Regions from separate parts of the Roseomonas haemaphysalidis genome, predicted to be linked through region 2. Evidence: predicted binding sites of a transcription regulator. Region 2 holds the regulator's gene; the other holds the start of a gene.
What was found. The regulator LexA, encoded in region 2, represses DNA repair genes until DNA is damaged. The targets are predictions, from matches to a motif close to TGTTCTANNTANGTTC.

Region 1: the regulator LexA is predicted to act here: its motif matches at 1,736-1,751, upstream of IAI59_RS16825 (S24 family peptidase).

The regions. Positions count from the first base shown of each region.
Region 1 covers NZ_CP061177.1:3,608,011-3,615,249, forward strand. The annotation lists gene IAI59_RS16805 (portal protein) at 1-296, opposite strand, end outside; gene IAI59_RS16810 (hypothetical protein) at 301-525, opposite strand; gene IAI59_RS16815 (hypothetical protein) at 686-1,258, opposite strand; gene IAI59_RS16820 (hypothetical protein) at 1,255-1,704, opposite strand; gene IAI59_RS16825 (S24 family peptidase) at 1,848-2,495, shown strand; gene IAI59_RS16830 (phosphatidylglycerol lysyltransferase domain-containing protein) at 2,533-4,440, opposite strand; gene IAI59_RS16835 (lysine--tRNA ligase) at 4,446-6,092, opposite strand; gene IAI59_RS16840 (ATP-dependent DNA helicase) at 6,180-7,239, shown strand, end outside.
Region 2 covers NZ_CP061177.1:2,754,730-2,761,968, forward strand. The annotation lists gene trpD (anthranilate phosphoribosyltransferase) at 1-980, shown strand, start outside; gene trpC (indole-3-glycerol phosphate synthase TrpC) at 1,025-1,831, shown strand; gene moaC (cyclic pyranopterin monophosphate synthase MoaC) at 1,828-2,301, shown strand; gene IAI59_RS12780 (molybdopterin molybdotransferase MoeA) at 2,301-3,506, shown strand; gene lexA (transcriptional repressor LexA) at 3,613-4,335, shown strand; gene IAI59_RS12790 (ComEC/Rec2 family competence protein) at 4,329-6,545, opposite strand; gene gltX (glutamate--tRNA ligase) at 6,657-7,239, shown strand, end outside.

The DNA of each region.
Region 1 (7,239 bases), 850 kb from region 2:
TCGGCCGCATCTTCCAGCGCGGCGGCGGCGGCCTGGGCATCCGGTCCCTCGGCCACCGCGCGGCTCGGCGCCAGGCCGAACCAGCGGGACCAGGGGGGTGTCAGCTCGGCCAGCAGGCTGGCGGAAAGCTGCTCGGCCGCATCGGCCGCCGTCGCGTCATACAGCAGCGGGCCGCCGCTGCCGGGGGTGGCGGACAGCACGTGGTCATAGCATTCACGCCACACCGCTTCCCACGGGCGCCGCTTTTCCAGCGCCTGGGCGTGGCGGGCCAGCACGGCCTCGGGGGTCATCTCCATGCGCCTACTCCCCCAGCAAGGTCTTGCGGGGCGCGGCCAGCGGGGCCGCCGCCGCCAGGACGCCGCGCTCGGACGTCGCGATGGTGCCGGCCAGCCCGCGCTTGGCGCGGTCCTGGTTTTCCAGGCGCGCGGCCTGCGCGGTCGCGGCGACGGCGGCGGGGGTCGCGGTGGCCGGGGGCGCGGCGGCGGCCGGGGACGCGGTCACCACCACCGGCTTCGGGGCTTTCATCAGGCCACCCATGCGCAACTGAACTCCTTGAAGGGGCTCCGATCGCCGGGCACAAAAAGACACGGGCCCGGACCGAGGGTTCGGTCCAGGCCCGTGCGAGTTCGCCAGGGATCGGAGAGGAAGGTCAGCGGGCGCAGCTCGCCCGTTGACAAGAGCGGTTCTAGGGGAATAAATTCCTTTCGTCAAGAACTTTTTCTTTGGTGGCGATGCTTTTGCTGAGCGCCATAAACAGGCCGCGCGGCGTGATCGCGAAAGGCGCCCCCTGCCCGAGCACGGCCCGGCACACCGCGACGCAGGAATAGGGTGCGAAGGCCGGCAGCAGCCCGGCATGTGGGGCGCCCGGCCTGAAAGGTCCCACCAGCCGCAGGCCGGCACGGCGGTAGAAGGCCGGCAGGTCGAACCCCGGCACCAGCACGGGGCGCGACACCAGCAGGCGGCCGGACAGCGGCTCCACCACCGTCCATCCCTGGGCATCCTCGATGGCGGCGAAGCAGTGGCGGAAGCCCGGCCGCAGCAGCCGCAGCCAGCCACGATCCGCACGCCCGCCAAAGCCGATCCAGACTCGCTGCGCGTCATCCGCCAGCACGTGGCGGGGCGAGGCCCGAAGCGGCGACGCCGCACCCCCTTGCGGAGATGCGGCGCCGTGTTCCTGTTCCACCATCACCGCGGCGGGCGGGGCGACCGCCCCCGTCCGCCGTGCCGCCGGCGCCAAGCGCCGCGCCGCCAGCGTCACGCCCCTTCCCCGCCGCCACCGAAGCGCGCGGCCAGCTCCACCACCTCCGCCATGCCGCCGGCCCTGGGGGCGCCCGCCACGATGCCCTTCATGCGCAGCGGCCAGTCCAGGCGCTGCATCGCCTCGCTCCACACGCGCCAGTCGTTCCGCTCGCCCAGGTGCCGCGGGTCCGGGGCCACGCCCCGCTCTCCCCAGATCCGCATGATGCGGGCGTGCACCAGATCGATGCGCCGCTGCCGGTACAGCCGGTCCAGGCACTTCACCACGTCGTCCGGCTCGCAGGGCCGCATCTTGCGCCCCGCGCCGGCCACCACGCGGGCGCCGTCGCGGCGCGCGGTCAGCGCGGCCATGGTCCAGATCCAGGCTTCCTCGGCGCTGTCGAAGGGTTCGGTCTTGGCCATGGAGGACAGTACGGATGCGCTGTTGGTGCGGAGGGCGGCGGGCATGGGGCGGTGTTTCCTTTCTGGCCTAAGCAGTGAACGTAAAGAGAACATTAATCTAGTCTTGTTAGGCGTCAACACCTAAATGTGATCATGTTCCTAGGAAACCTATCTTGCAAGGTGATTCAGGGTCCTGGACAATGCGCGTCATGCGGCATGACGACATCTGGCGGGCGCTCGACGCCCTGGCAGCCGAGCACGGGCTTTCCGCCTCTGGCCTCGCGCGGAAGGCGGGACTCGATCCCACGGCGTTCAACCCTTCCAAGCGCGTCGGCGCCGACGGGCGGCCACGCTGGCCGTCCACGGAAAGCATCGCCAAGGTGCTGGAAGCGACCGGCACAGAAATGGAAAGCTTCGCCGGCCTGGTGACCGGCGCGCCGACCCTGCACAACAGCAGCCGCCCCAACCCCGGCCGTCGCATTCCCCTGCTGGGGCTGGCGCAGGCCGGCTCGGAAGGGTTTTTCGGCGATGGCGGCTATCCGGTGGGCGCCGGCTGGGACGAGATCGGCACGCCCGAGCTATCGGACCCCAATGCCTATGCCCTGGAAATTTCCGGCGACAGCATGGAACCGGTGTTCCGTGACGGCGACACCATCATCGTGTCACCCAATTCGCCGGTGCGGCGCGGCGACCGCGTGGTGGTCCGCACCAGCCGCGGCGAGGTGATGGCCAAGGAGCTGCTGCGCCAGTCCGCCCGCAAGATCGAACTGGCCAGCCTCAACCCGGCGCATCCAAACTACAGCTTCGACCTGTCGGAGATCGCCTGGATGCACCGGGTGTTGTGGGCCAGCCAGTAGCCACCACCGGCCGGGGCCTCAGCCCCGGCCGCCCGCCTCACATCACGGCGCGGGCGCGCAGCAGCAGGTCCTTCGGATTGCTTTCCGCCCGGCACACGAGATAGCCGCCTTCGTCCAGCGGGATGGCGGCCAGCCCGCTGTCCTCGTAGGCCCGCAGCAGGGCCGGCCCGACCCGCCAGAAAGCATGCGTCACGCCATTGCGCTCGCAGATGTCGCGGAAGCGCCACAAGGCGGCGATGCGCGCCTGCTCCCCGCCGGCCGGGTCGCCCAGCCCGATCCAGACCTTGTCCAGCTTGCGGAACGCGAAGCCGGCCCCGTCCACGAAAACGGCGCCGTCGGCCTGCGGCGGGGCTTCCGCGCCCAGCGCGGCCAGCCGGGCCCGGGCGGCCTCGTCATACGGCTCCGCCACCAGGCGGGATGGCCGCAGCAGCCGGAACACCGCCACCAGCAGCAGCACGCCCGCCACGCCCACCGCGAGGCGCAGCGAGCCCGGGGCGGAGCCGGAAAACGGCACCACGTACCATGGGTCGTTGGTCACCGGCCCGCGCCAGGCGATACTGGCCAGCAGCAGCGCGCACCCCACGCCCGCGGTCAGCGACATCACCGTGCTGGCGGACATCGGCTCGCCCGTCAGCCGCGCGTCGCGATAAAAGGCGCTGCTCAGCCCGGCCAGCAGGGCGGCGGGGATCAGGAAGATCGCCACCAGCCACCAGGGCTCGCCCTTCACCGCCACCGCCGCGGCGCCCGCCAGCAACAGCAGGATCCCCGCGATGCGCGCGATGCGCAGCCGCCGCAGCATGCCATAGGCGACCACCAGCAGCAGCGAGCCGACGACGGAGGAGGCGAAGTGGCCCACCAGAGCCGCGAACTCCCCCGCCCATTCCGCCAGCCGCGTGCCGCGCGACGGCAGCGCGCCCAGGAACAGGAGGCCGATGCCCATCACGGCGGACAACCCGGCCAGAACCGGCACTTCCAGGGAATCGGTGATGCGCGCTTCCGTGCCCATGCGCGCCAGCAGGTGGCGGCGCTGCGTCAGCTCGAAGCCCGCGAACAGGAGCCCCGCGATGAACAGCGGCACGATGTAGTAGTAGAGCCGGAACAGGAACAGCGCGCCGATCACCTGCGGCGCCGGCACGTAGGGTTGCAGCGCCACCAGCACCACCGTGTCGAACACGCCGAGCCCACCTGGCACATTGGCCGCCAGCCCGGCGGAATAGGCCGCCAGGTAGATGCCCATGAAGCGCACGAAGGTCAGCCCGTCGGCGGCCGGCAGCAGGGTGTAGAAGATCATGGTGGTGACGGCGACGTCGACCACGGCCAGCGCCGTCTGCATCAGCGCCATGCGGAAGCCTGGCAGGTCGATCTTGTGGCCAAAGGCGGTGAAGTGCGGCAGCACGCGCGACAGCACCAGATAGGCCCCCACCACCGCGAACAGCGCCAGCCCGATGCCCTGCATCGCCCAGTGCGGCAGGTTGTCGCGGAACCAGGGCAGGATCTCCGGCTCCAGCACCAGCACCGCGCCGCCCAGCGCCATGCCACCCAGCCCGAAGGTCAGGCTGGTGAAAGCGATGACCTTGGCGATCTCGACCGGCGTCAGCCCCCAGGCGGCGTAGAAGCGGTAGCGCACCGCGGCGCCGGACACGGCGGCGACGCCCAGGTTATGCGCCAGCGTGTAGGCGCAGAACGAGGCGAGCGAGGTTCGCAGGTAGCTCACCGGCTTGCCGGCATAGACGGAGCCCAGCCGGTCGTAGATGGTCAGCACCGCATAGGCCAGCAGCGTCCAGCCGGCCGCGACCCACAGCGCGTGGGAGGGCACTGCCTCCACCGCGGCCATGATGTCGCGCATCGACAGGTCGCGGAATTCTTTCTGGACCACGTAGATGGCGCCCGCCAGCAGCACCAGGCCGAAGGCGGTCGGCCCGTGCCGCCGCAGCAGCGCCAGCATGGTCTTCAGCCCTCCCCGGGGAGGGCGGGTTCGCGCGCCAGGGCTTCTTCGATCAAGCGGATGGTCTCCGGAATGCCATAGGCCGCGGCGACGCTGCCGAAGCGGGGTCCCTGGTCGGCGCCGACCAGCACCTGGTACAACGCGTTGAACCAGCCGCGCGACACGCCGGGCGAGCCGTCTTTCATCACCTGGATGAAAGGTTCGCGCCGGCCGGCGTCATAGACATCCACCTGGATGCGCTCGGCCTGCGGCTGGCCGGGCGGCAGCGCCTCGATCTCCGCCTGATGCGCCCGCAGCAACTCGACCAGCGCCAGGAAGGCCGGGCGCTCCTCCGGCGTCGGCGCGCGGGGCTTCAACCCCGGCAGCACGAAGTCCCGCGCATAAGCGACGGCATAGTCCACCATCCGCGCCAGCAGCGGCTGGGTTTCCGGCGTCGCGCCGGGGGCGTAGTTGCGCACGAACTTCCACAGCCGCTCCGGCGTGTCGGCGGCCGACACGGTGACGAGGTTCAGCAGCATGGCGAAGCTGAGCGGCGGCTCCGGCGTGTTCGGCGCCTCGCCGGCATGGATGTGCCAGGCGGCGGAGGCCATGTCCGGCTGCGCCCGCAGCTTCTCGCGCTGTGCCAGGTAGTCGTCGGTCGCACGGGGGATGACGTCGAAATGCAGCCGCTTGGCGCGCCCGGGCTGCTGGAACATGAAGTGGCTCAGGCTTTCCGGCGGCGCGTAGCGCAGCCATTCCTCGATGGTCAGCCCGTTGCCCTTGGACTTGCTGATCTTCTGCCCGCCGGCATCCAGAAACAGCTCGTAGGTCATGCTCACGGGCGGCTCCGCCCCCAGCACCCGGCAGATGGCGGAGGACAGCTTGACGCTGTCGATCAGGTCCTTGCCCGACATCTCGTAGTCCACGCCCAGCGCGAACCAGCGCATGGCCCAGTCGGCCTTCCACTGCGCCTTGACGTGGCCGCCGGTCACCGGCGTCTCGATCAGCGCGCCATCCTCGGGGTCGCGCCACACCACGGTGCCGGACTGCGGCCGCAGTTCCTCCATCGGCACCTGCATGACGATGCCGCTGCGCGGGTGGATCGGCAGAAAGGGCGAATAGGTGGCGCGGCGGTCCGGGCCCAGCGTCGGCAGGATCACCTGCCGCACCTCCTCATGCGCCTCCAGCATCCGCAGAAGCGCGGCGTCGAAACGCCCGGCGCGGTAGTAGTCGGTGGCCGAGGCGAACTCGTACTCGAAGCCGAAGGCATCCAGGAAGGCGCGCAGCCGGGCGTTGTTGTGCGCGCCGAAGCTGTCATGCGTGCCGAAGGGGTCCGGGATCGCGGTCAGCGAACGGCCCAGGTAGGGCTTCAGCAGCCGCTCCCCGTCCGGCACGTTGTCCGGCACCTTGCGCAGCCCGTCCATGTCGTCCGAGAAGGCCAGCAGCTTGCTCGGCAGCCCGGTCAGGCGGGTGAAGGCATGACGCACCCAGGAGGTGCGCGCCACCTCGCCGAAGGTGCCGATATGCGGCAGGCCGGAGGGGCCATAGCCCGTCTCGAACAGGGCCGTGGTTTTTCCCGTCGCGGCCATGCGGTCGGCGACCTTGGCGGCTTCCTCGAAGGGCCAGGCCTTGACGGTACGGAGCGTGGGATCGGCGTTCATGCCCCGCCCCATGCCAGCGCCCGGCCCCAGGGTCAACGACAGGCCCGTGTCGCTTCGCGCCGGCATGGCCTCGTTCGCCTTTTGCCCCTACAAGGCGGGGTGCCCCCGCCGCCCCTCGCCCCCAGCCTGCTGCTGCCCGACGCGCCCGCGCTGATCGCCGCCACCCATGGCGCGGCGGTGCTGCTGACGCCGGATGGCGAGCTGTCCACCCTGCGCGCCAAGGACGCCGTGGCGGCGCTGCGCGACCTCGGCCCGCCCATCCTGGTGCACGCGCCGGCCATGGCCAAGCGGCTCGGCGTCAGTTCCATCCCCGGCGCCTTTGACCTGCTGGAGCTGTTCGCCTTCGCGCTGCCGGCGCAGCCCGCCGCCCCCACGCCACGCGGCCTGGCCCTGGCGCTGGACCTGCCGGCCCCGGCCGATGCCGAGGCCGCCGCCGCCCTGCTGCCCGAGATCGCCACGGAAATCCTCCGCCGCCTCGCCCGCGCCCGCAACGCCCTGCCCAACCGGGATGCCGCGATGCTGGCGGCGAGGCTGCGGGACGCCAACGACTGGCCCTGGGCGGATGCGGTGCTGGCCGCCCTCGGCCAGCCCAAGGCGCGCGGCAGCAATGACGGCCTGAAGGTCTGGCGCACCCTGCCGGAATGGGAGGAGGCGGCGCCCCCCACCCCCGCTAGCAGCCTGCCCGTCTCCGCCACCGAGGCCCGCGCGCGCCTTGCCGAGATCCTGGGCGACGGCGCCGAGCAGCGCCCCAGCCAGGGCGACTTCGCCTCCGCCGCCTCCATGGCCTTTCAGCCGCGCGAGGTGCCGGGCGAGCCGCGGCTGGTGCTGGCCGAGGCCGGCACCGGCACCGGCAAGACCCTGGGCTACGTGGCCCCCGCCAGCCTCTGGGCCGAGCGCAACGGCGCCCCCGTCTGGATCGCCACCTACACCCGCAACCTGCAGCGGCAGCTCGACCAGGAGCTGGCCCGCCTTTACCCCGACCCGGAGGAGCGGCGCCGCAAGGTGGTGATCCGCAAGGGCCGCGAAAACTACCTGTGCCTGCTGAACTTCGACGAGGCGACCAGCGGCGCCATGCCGTCGCGCATCACCGCCCTGGCGCTCGTCGCCCGCTGGGCCGGCGCGACGCGGGACGGCGACCTGATGGGCGGCGACTTCCCGG
Region 2 (7,239 bases):
TCGCGCTGGGTGAAACGCTCGCGGAGTCGGAGGCCGAGCAGGCCTTCGGCATCATCATGGAAGGCGAGGCGACGCCGGCGCAGATCGCCGCCATGCTGATGGCCATGCGCGTGCGTGGCGAGACGGTGGCCGAGATGACCGGCGCGGTGCGCGCCATGCGGGCACGCATGACGGCGATCGACGCGCCGCCCGGCGCCATCGACCTCGTGGGGACGGGTGGCGACGGGGTGGGGACGCTGAACATCTCCACCGCCGCCGCCATCGTGGTGGCGGGCTGCGGCGTGCCGGTGGCCAAGCATGGCAACCGGGCGCTGTCGTCCAAGTCCGGTGCGTCGGACGTCCTGTCCGCGCTCGGCATCAACCTGGACCTGCCGATCCCGGAACTGGGCGAGGTGCTGACGCGCGCCGGCATGGTGTTCCTGATGGCGCCGCGCCACCACGCGGCGCTGCGCCACGCCGCCGGGCCGCGCGTCGAGCTGGGCACCCGTACCATTTTCAATCTGCTGGGCCCGCTGACCAGCCCGGCCCGCGTGACGCGGCAGATGACGGGCGCCTTTCATCCGCGTTGGCTGCGCCCCATGGCCGAGACGCTGGCGCGGACGGGTACCGAGCATGCGTGGCTGGTGCATGGCCAGGGCCTGGACGAGCTGGCTCTTTCCGGCCCCAGCCAGGTGGTGGAGCTGCGCCAGGGCGCGTTTCGCGAATTCACCGTGGTGCCCGAGGATGCCGGCCTGCCCCGCGCGCCGGCCGAGGCCATCCTGGGCGGCGCGCCGGAAGACAACGCGGCCGCCCTGGTCGCCTTGCTGCAGGGCGCGCCCGGAGCCTACCGCGACTGCGTGCTGCTGAACGCCGCGGCGGCCCTTGTGGTCGCCGGTGTTGAGACCGATCTGCGCGAAGCCGCAGGACGCGCCGCCGCCGCCATCGACACCGGCGCGGCCTTTGCCGTGCTGGAGCGCCTGCGCGCCGCCACCAACCCCTGAGCCGAAGCCGCGCCTCCCCTGCCGCGCGAGGAAGATGACACCGGATGAACGCCCCCGCCCTGCCCGATACCCTGATCCGCATCCTAGCCGACAAGGCCGTGGAGGTGCGCGAGCGGTCTGCCCGGACCTCGACCGACGCCATCGAGAAACTGGCGCGCGACGGCGGCAAGCCGCGTGACTTCACGGGTGCCTTATGCGGCGCCGTGGCCGAAGGGCGGATCGGCCTGATTGCCGAGATCAAGCGCGCCTCGCCGTCCGGCGGCCTGATCCGGGACCCGTTTCGCCCCGCCGAGATCGCGCAGGCCTATGAGGCCGCCGGCGCCGCCTGCCTGTCCGTCCTGACGGACGCCCCGTATTTTCAGGGCTCGCCCGAACACCTGACCGCGGCACGGGCGGCCTGCTCGTTGCCGGTTCTGCGCAAGGACTTCATGGTCGACCCCTGGCAAGTCTACGAATCCCGCGCCATGGGCGGCGATTGCATCCTGCTGATCATGGCCGCGCTGTCCGATGCGCAGGCCAACGAGCTGGAGGATGTGGCGCGCAGCCTCGACATGTCCGTGCTGGCGGAAGTGCATGATGAGCGGGAGCTCGACCGGGCGCTGGGGCTGAACACCCGCCTGATCGGCATCAACAACCGGGACCTGCGGAGCCTGCGGACCGACCTCGCCACGGCCGAGCGGATGGTGCCGCTGGTGCCGGCCGATCGCATCCCGGTGGCCGAAAGCGGGCTGCGCGACCCGGCGGATGTGCAGCGCATGGCCGCTGTCGGCGCCCGCTGCATCCTGGTGGGCGAGCACCTGCTGCGGCAGCCCGATGTCAGCGCCGCCGCGCGGGCCATGGTGCAGGCGTGAGCGGCCTCACGCATTTCGACGCCGACGGCAAGGCGGTGATGGTGGATGTCTCGGACAAGCCCTCCACCACCCGCACCGCCGTGGCGCGCGGCCGCGTGGTGATGGCGCCGGGCACCCTCGCGACCATCCAGGCAGGGGGCATCGGCAAGGGCGACGTGCTCGGTGTGGCGCGCCTGGCCGGCATCATGGGCGCCAAGCGCACCGCCGACCTCATTCCGCTGTGCCACCCCCTGCCGCTGTCCTCGGTCCGGGTCGAGCTGGTGCCGGCGGCGCCGGATGCCGTGGAGATCGAGGCGACGGCGCGCACCACCGGCCAGACCGGCGTGGAGATGGAGGCGCTGACCGCCGTGACGGTGGCGGCACTCACGGTGTACGACATGTGCAAGGCCATCGATCGCGGCATGCGGGTGGAGGCGGTGCGCCTCATCCGCAAGGAAGGCGGCAAGTCCGGCCTTTGGGAAGCCCCCTGATGCTGTCGGTGGCCGAGGCCCGCGAGCGCATTCTGGGCGGGTTGCAACCGGTGGGTGCCGAAACGGTGTCGCTGCCCGAGGGCTGGGGCCGCGTGCTGGCGGCACCCGTGGCGGCGCGCCTGACGCAGCCGCCGGCCGACGTCTCGGCCATGGACGGCTACGCGGTGCGGGCGGCGGATGCGGTGAAGGGCGCGCGCCTCGTGGTGATCGGCGCGGCGCCGGCCGGGCATCCGTTCGGCGGCGAGCTGGGTCCGAACCAGGCGGTACGGATTTTCACCGGTGCCGCGGTGCCCACGGGCGCAGACGGCATTCTGCTGCAGGAGGATGCCGAATCCGGGGCTGACGGTGTGCTGGTGCAGGAGGATGTCCACCCCGGCCGTTGGATCCGCCGTGCCGGACTGGACTTCCATGTTGGCGAAGCCCTGCTGCCGGCCGGCCGCCGCCTGACCGCCCGCGACATCGGGCTGGCCGCCGCCGCCAACCATCCCTGGCTGAGCGTGCATCGGCAGCCGCGCGTCGCCATTCTGGCAACCGGCGACGAGATCTCCTTGCCGGGTGACCCGATGGGCGCGGGCGGCATCGTTTCTTCCAACGCGCACGCGCTGGCGGCGCTGGTCCGGGCTGCGGGCGGCGTGCCGATAGTGCTGCCGATCGCCCGCGATGATGCGGAAGCAATCGCCGCCGCAGCGCAGTCCGCGCGTGGCTGCGACCTCCTGGTCACCACCGGCGGCGCCAGCGTCGGCGAACACGACCTGGTCCAAAGCGCCCTTGGCCCGGCAGGCTTCGCGCTGGATTTCTGGAAGATCGCGATGCGGCCGGGCAAGCCGCTGATCTGGGGCAGGCTGGGGACAACGCCGCTGCTCGGCCTGCCTGGCAACCCGGTTTCCAGCCTGGTGTGCGGCGTGGTGTTCCTGTGGCCGGCGATCGCCGCGCTGGGCGGCCGCCCCGGGTTGCTGCCGCCCCTGCGGACGGCCCGCCTCGGTGCCGCCCTGGCCGCGAACGACCAGCGGGCGGACTTTCTGCGAGCCACGCTGAAACGCGACGCGCAGGGCCAGTGGGTGGCGACCGCGTTTCCCGCGCAGGACAGCTCCATGCTCAAGACGATGGCCAGGGCGGACGCCCTTCTGCTTCGCGCGCCGCATGCGCCGGAGGCACCGGCCGGCAGTTCCGTCGAAATTTTAGTGCTTGACGAGCTAGGTCTCTGAAAGGGCGCAAAAAGCGGTTGACCGACGCGGTGGAACCTTCGTAGAACATCGGTGACAGTTGCCGGTTTGTTCGCAGGCCGGTTCCGCTTTCAGGGAATTTCACCGCATGCTGACGCGCAAGCAGCACGAGTTGCTGATGTTCATCGACCAGCACCTGCGCGACACCGGGTTTTCGCCGTCCTTCGAAGAAATGAAGGAGGCCCTGAAGCTGCGGTCCAAGTCAGGGATCCACCGGCTGATCACGGCGCTGGAGGAACGCGGCTTCCTGAAGCGCCGGGCGCATCGCGCCCGTGCGCTGGAGGTGCTGCGGTTGCCGGAAGCCGTGCAGGCTCGTGCCGAGGCGACGCGTGGCACGGCCGGCGCCTCGCCCCTGCCCGCCAACGTCATTCGGGGCAATTTTTCCGGGGCGTCCGCCGCCAATGTGCGCAAGGCTTCGCCCGATACCGGGGCCGTGATGCTGCCCTTGTACGGTCGTATCGCCGCTGGCCAGCCGATCGAGGCGCTGCGGGACCAGGGCAGCAGCGTGGAGGTTCCGGCGGCGCTGCTCGCTTCCGGCGAGCATTACGCGCTCGAAGTTTCCGGTGATTCCATGACCGGCATCGGCATCATGGACCGCGACACCGTGATCATCCGTCGGGGCGATGTCGCGGAAAGCGGCGATGTTGTCGTGGCCCTTGTGGACGACACCGAGGTGACGTTGAAGACGCTGCGCCGGCACCGCAACTCGGTGGCGCTGGAAGCAGCCAATCCGTCCTATGAGACCCGCATCTTTGGGCCGGATCGCGTCAAGGTGCAGGGCAAGCTGATCGGGCTGCTGCGCCGCTACTGAGCGGCGCGTTCGGCAGCCGGCCGGGGCGGGGGCGGCACCCAGGGGCGCTGCCCCCGCCAGGCCCGGTCAGATACGATGCGGACGCCGTCTGCCGTCAGCCAGATGGCATGCGGCCCATCCCGCCAAACGCTGAAACGGTCCACGACTGCGGTGCTGCGGCATCGTCCGCGGATGGGCTCTGGCGAAATCATCACCTCGGACCGCCCACAATGCTCCCCGGCCTGGACGGGCGGTGCCGTTTCATTGCGGCGGGGCGCCCGTTCCAGCCGTAGCAGCATCGCGGCCGGCACGTCGGGACGGGGCTGGAAGCGGCAGGCGGTGAGCGTGCAGTCCATCGCGCCCTCCTCGGTGCGGCCTTCGGCGGGCACGGGGGTCGCGGCCTCCTCGCCCCAGCTCCGCAGCCAGCTATCCCGCGTCAGGCCGGAGGCTCCGCTCGCACGTTGCAGGTACACGGCATCGGGCGTGCGGAAGGCGATCAGCCGGGCGTCGCCGGACACCAGAATATCGGGCGGCGTCACCCAGGCTGCCGAGGCCAGGCCCAGCACCATCATCGGCACGCCCAGCAAACGCCAGCGCCGCTGCCACAGGCACAGCCATATCAGGCCAAAGGCGGTCAATCCCAGGCCCCAGGCCGGGATCGGCGCGGCAGCCAGCGCCGCCCCCGGCCAGGCGGCGACCGCATGCGCGACAAACAAGGTTGCTTCCACCCCCCAGCCCATGGGGACCAGGGCCCAGTGCTCCAGCCCCAGGGGCATCAGGGCCATCGCGGCCATGCCCGCGGGCATCACCAGGATGGACGTCAGTGGAATGGCCACGGCGTTGGACAACACCCCATAGACCTGCAGACGGCCGAAGTGATGCAGGCCGAACGGCGTGGTCGCAGCGCCCGCGAGCACCGATGTCATCACCAGCCCGAGCAGCAGCAGGGCCGGCTTGCGCCACCACCCGGCACCGGCGCGCCAGCGGCGCAGCGTCGGGCCTGCCCATTCATTGCCGGCGATCAGCACCATCACGGCGGCGAAGCTCATCTGGAATGAGGCGCCCATCACCGCATCCGGCTGCAGCAGCATGACAGCCGCGGCGGCCACGGCCAGGGCCCGCAGCGACAGCGCCCGGCGGCCGATCAGGATGCCGAGCGTCACCAGGGCGGCCATGGCGAAGCTGCGCAGCATCGGGACCTGCGCGCCGGTGAGCAGCACGTAGCCGAGGCCGACGATGAGGCTACCCGGTGCCGCGAGGGCACGGCTGTCGCCCCGCAGGGCCAGCCAGGGAATGAATGCCAGCAGCCAGCGCAGGATCCCGAAGGACAGCCCCATGACAATGGCGATGTGCAGCCCGGATACGGAAAGCAGGTGAGCCAGACCGGAGTCGCGCATCGCGTCCAGGTCGGTGGCGGGAATGGCGCTTTGCGAACCTGTCAGCAGGGCGCTCGCCACCGCCCCGGCGCCGCCGGGGATCTGGCCCCGCACCCTGGCCTCCACCTGTTGCCGCAGCCGCGCGAAGCTGGAGCCGGCGGGGGCTGCCTCCTCCAGCCGCTCGGCTTCCCCGATCGCGAAGCCGGAGCCCCCCAGGCCGGAAAAGAACGCGTTGCGCTGGAAGTCCCAGGCACCCGGATAGGCAGGCGGCGCCGGAGCACGGATCAGGGCGCGGACGCGCAGGTGATCGCCCGGTTCCGGGACCAGCGCGTCTTTGGCCCGCAGGCGGATGCGCAAGTTCCGGAGTAGTGGCGGGCTGTCCGCCGACAGGCGTGGGGCGGTCAGGGTCACGCGCAGCCCCTCGGCCAATGCATCGACACTCTCGACCACGCCCTCCACGACGACCGCCTTGTTGGGCAGGTCGGGCATCGGCGGCAACCGGTGGGCATGCCATGCGGCCACGCCGAGCCCCAGCAGGGCGAGCCCCGCCGATGAAGCGAACCAAGCGGCCAGGGGATGACGGCGCAACAGCAGCAGGGCCGCCAGCAGCATAGGCAGGGCGAGCCAAAGCGCTTCAAGCCCCGGCTCGCGGTCCAGGCTGAAATAGGCGACGATGCCACAGCCGAAGGCCACGGGCAGCCAAAGTGGCAGGCGGGTCCATTCCGCGGCCAGACAGCCTTCCGCGAAAGCCCAGGAACGCGGGAGCCTGAGCCGGCCGATAAGTCCTGCCGGCCGGCCAGCCCCACCCGCCGGCAGCGGATCCGGCAAGGCGCGCGGTGCGATCGTGGCGCCCATGGTCCCTCAACCTCTGCGCGCACTCTACAGCAAGCAGGCGCCATGGTAGAAGCGATCGCTCTGACGAAATCTGGCGAGCCGAGCAAGGCTCGAAGGAATCTGGCCGAGCCCATGACAGTCCGCACCCGCTTTGCGCCCTCGCCCACCGGCTATCTGCACATCGGCGGTGCGCGCACCGCGCTGTTCAACTTCCTGTTCGCTCGCCATCACGGTGGCCAGTACCTGTTGCGGATCGAGGACACCGACAAGGCGCGCAGCACCCAGGAAGCCGTGCAACAGATCCTGCACAGCCTGGACTGGCTGGGCCTTTCGCCGGACGAGGCACCCGTGATGCAAAGTGCGCGCGAGGCGCGGCATGCCGAGGTGGCGCGCGAGCTGCTGGCGCAGGGCAAGGCCTACCAGTGCTTCTGCACGCCGGAAGAGCTGGTGCAGATGCGCGAAACGGCGGCCGCCGAGGGCCGCCCGCCCCGCTACGATGGCCGCTGGCGCGACCGCGACCCGGCCGAGGCGCCCGCCGGCGTGAAGCCGGTGATCCGCATCAAGGCCCCGCGGGAAGGCGAGACGGTGGTCCACGACCTCGTGCAGGGCGAGGTGCGGGTGAAGAACACCGAGCTGGATGACATGATCATCCTGCGCTCGGACGGCACGCCGACCTACCTGCACGCCGTGGTGGTCGACGACCACGACATGGCGA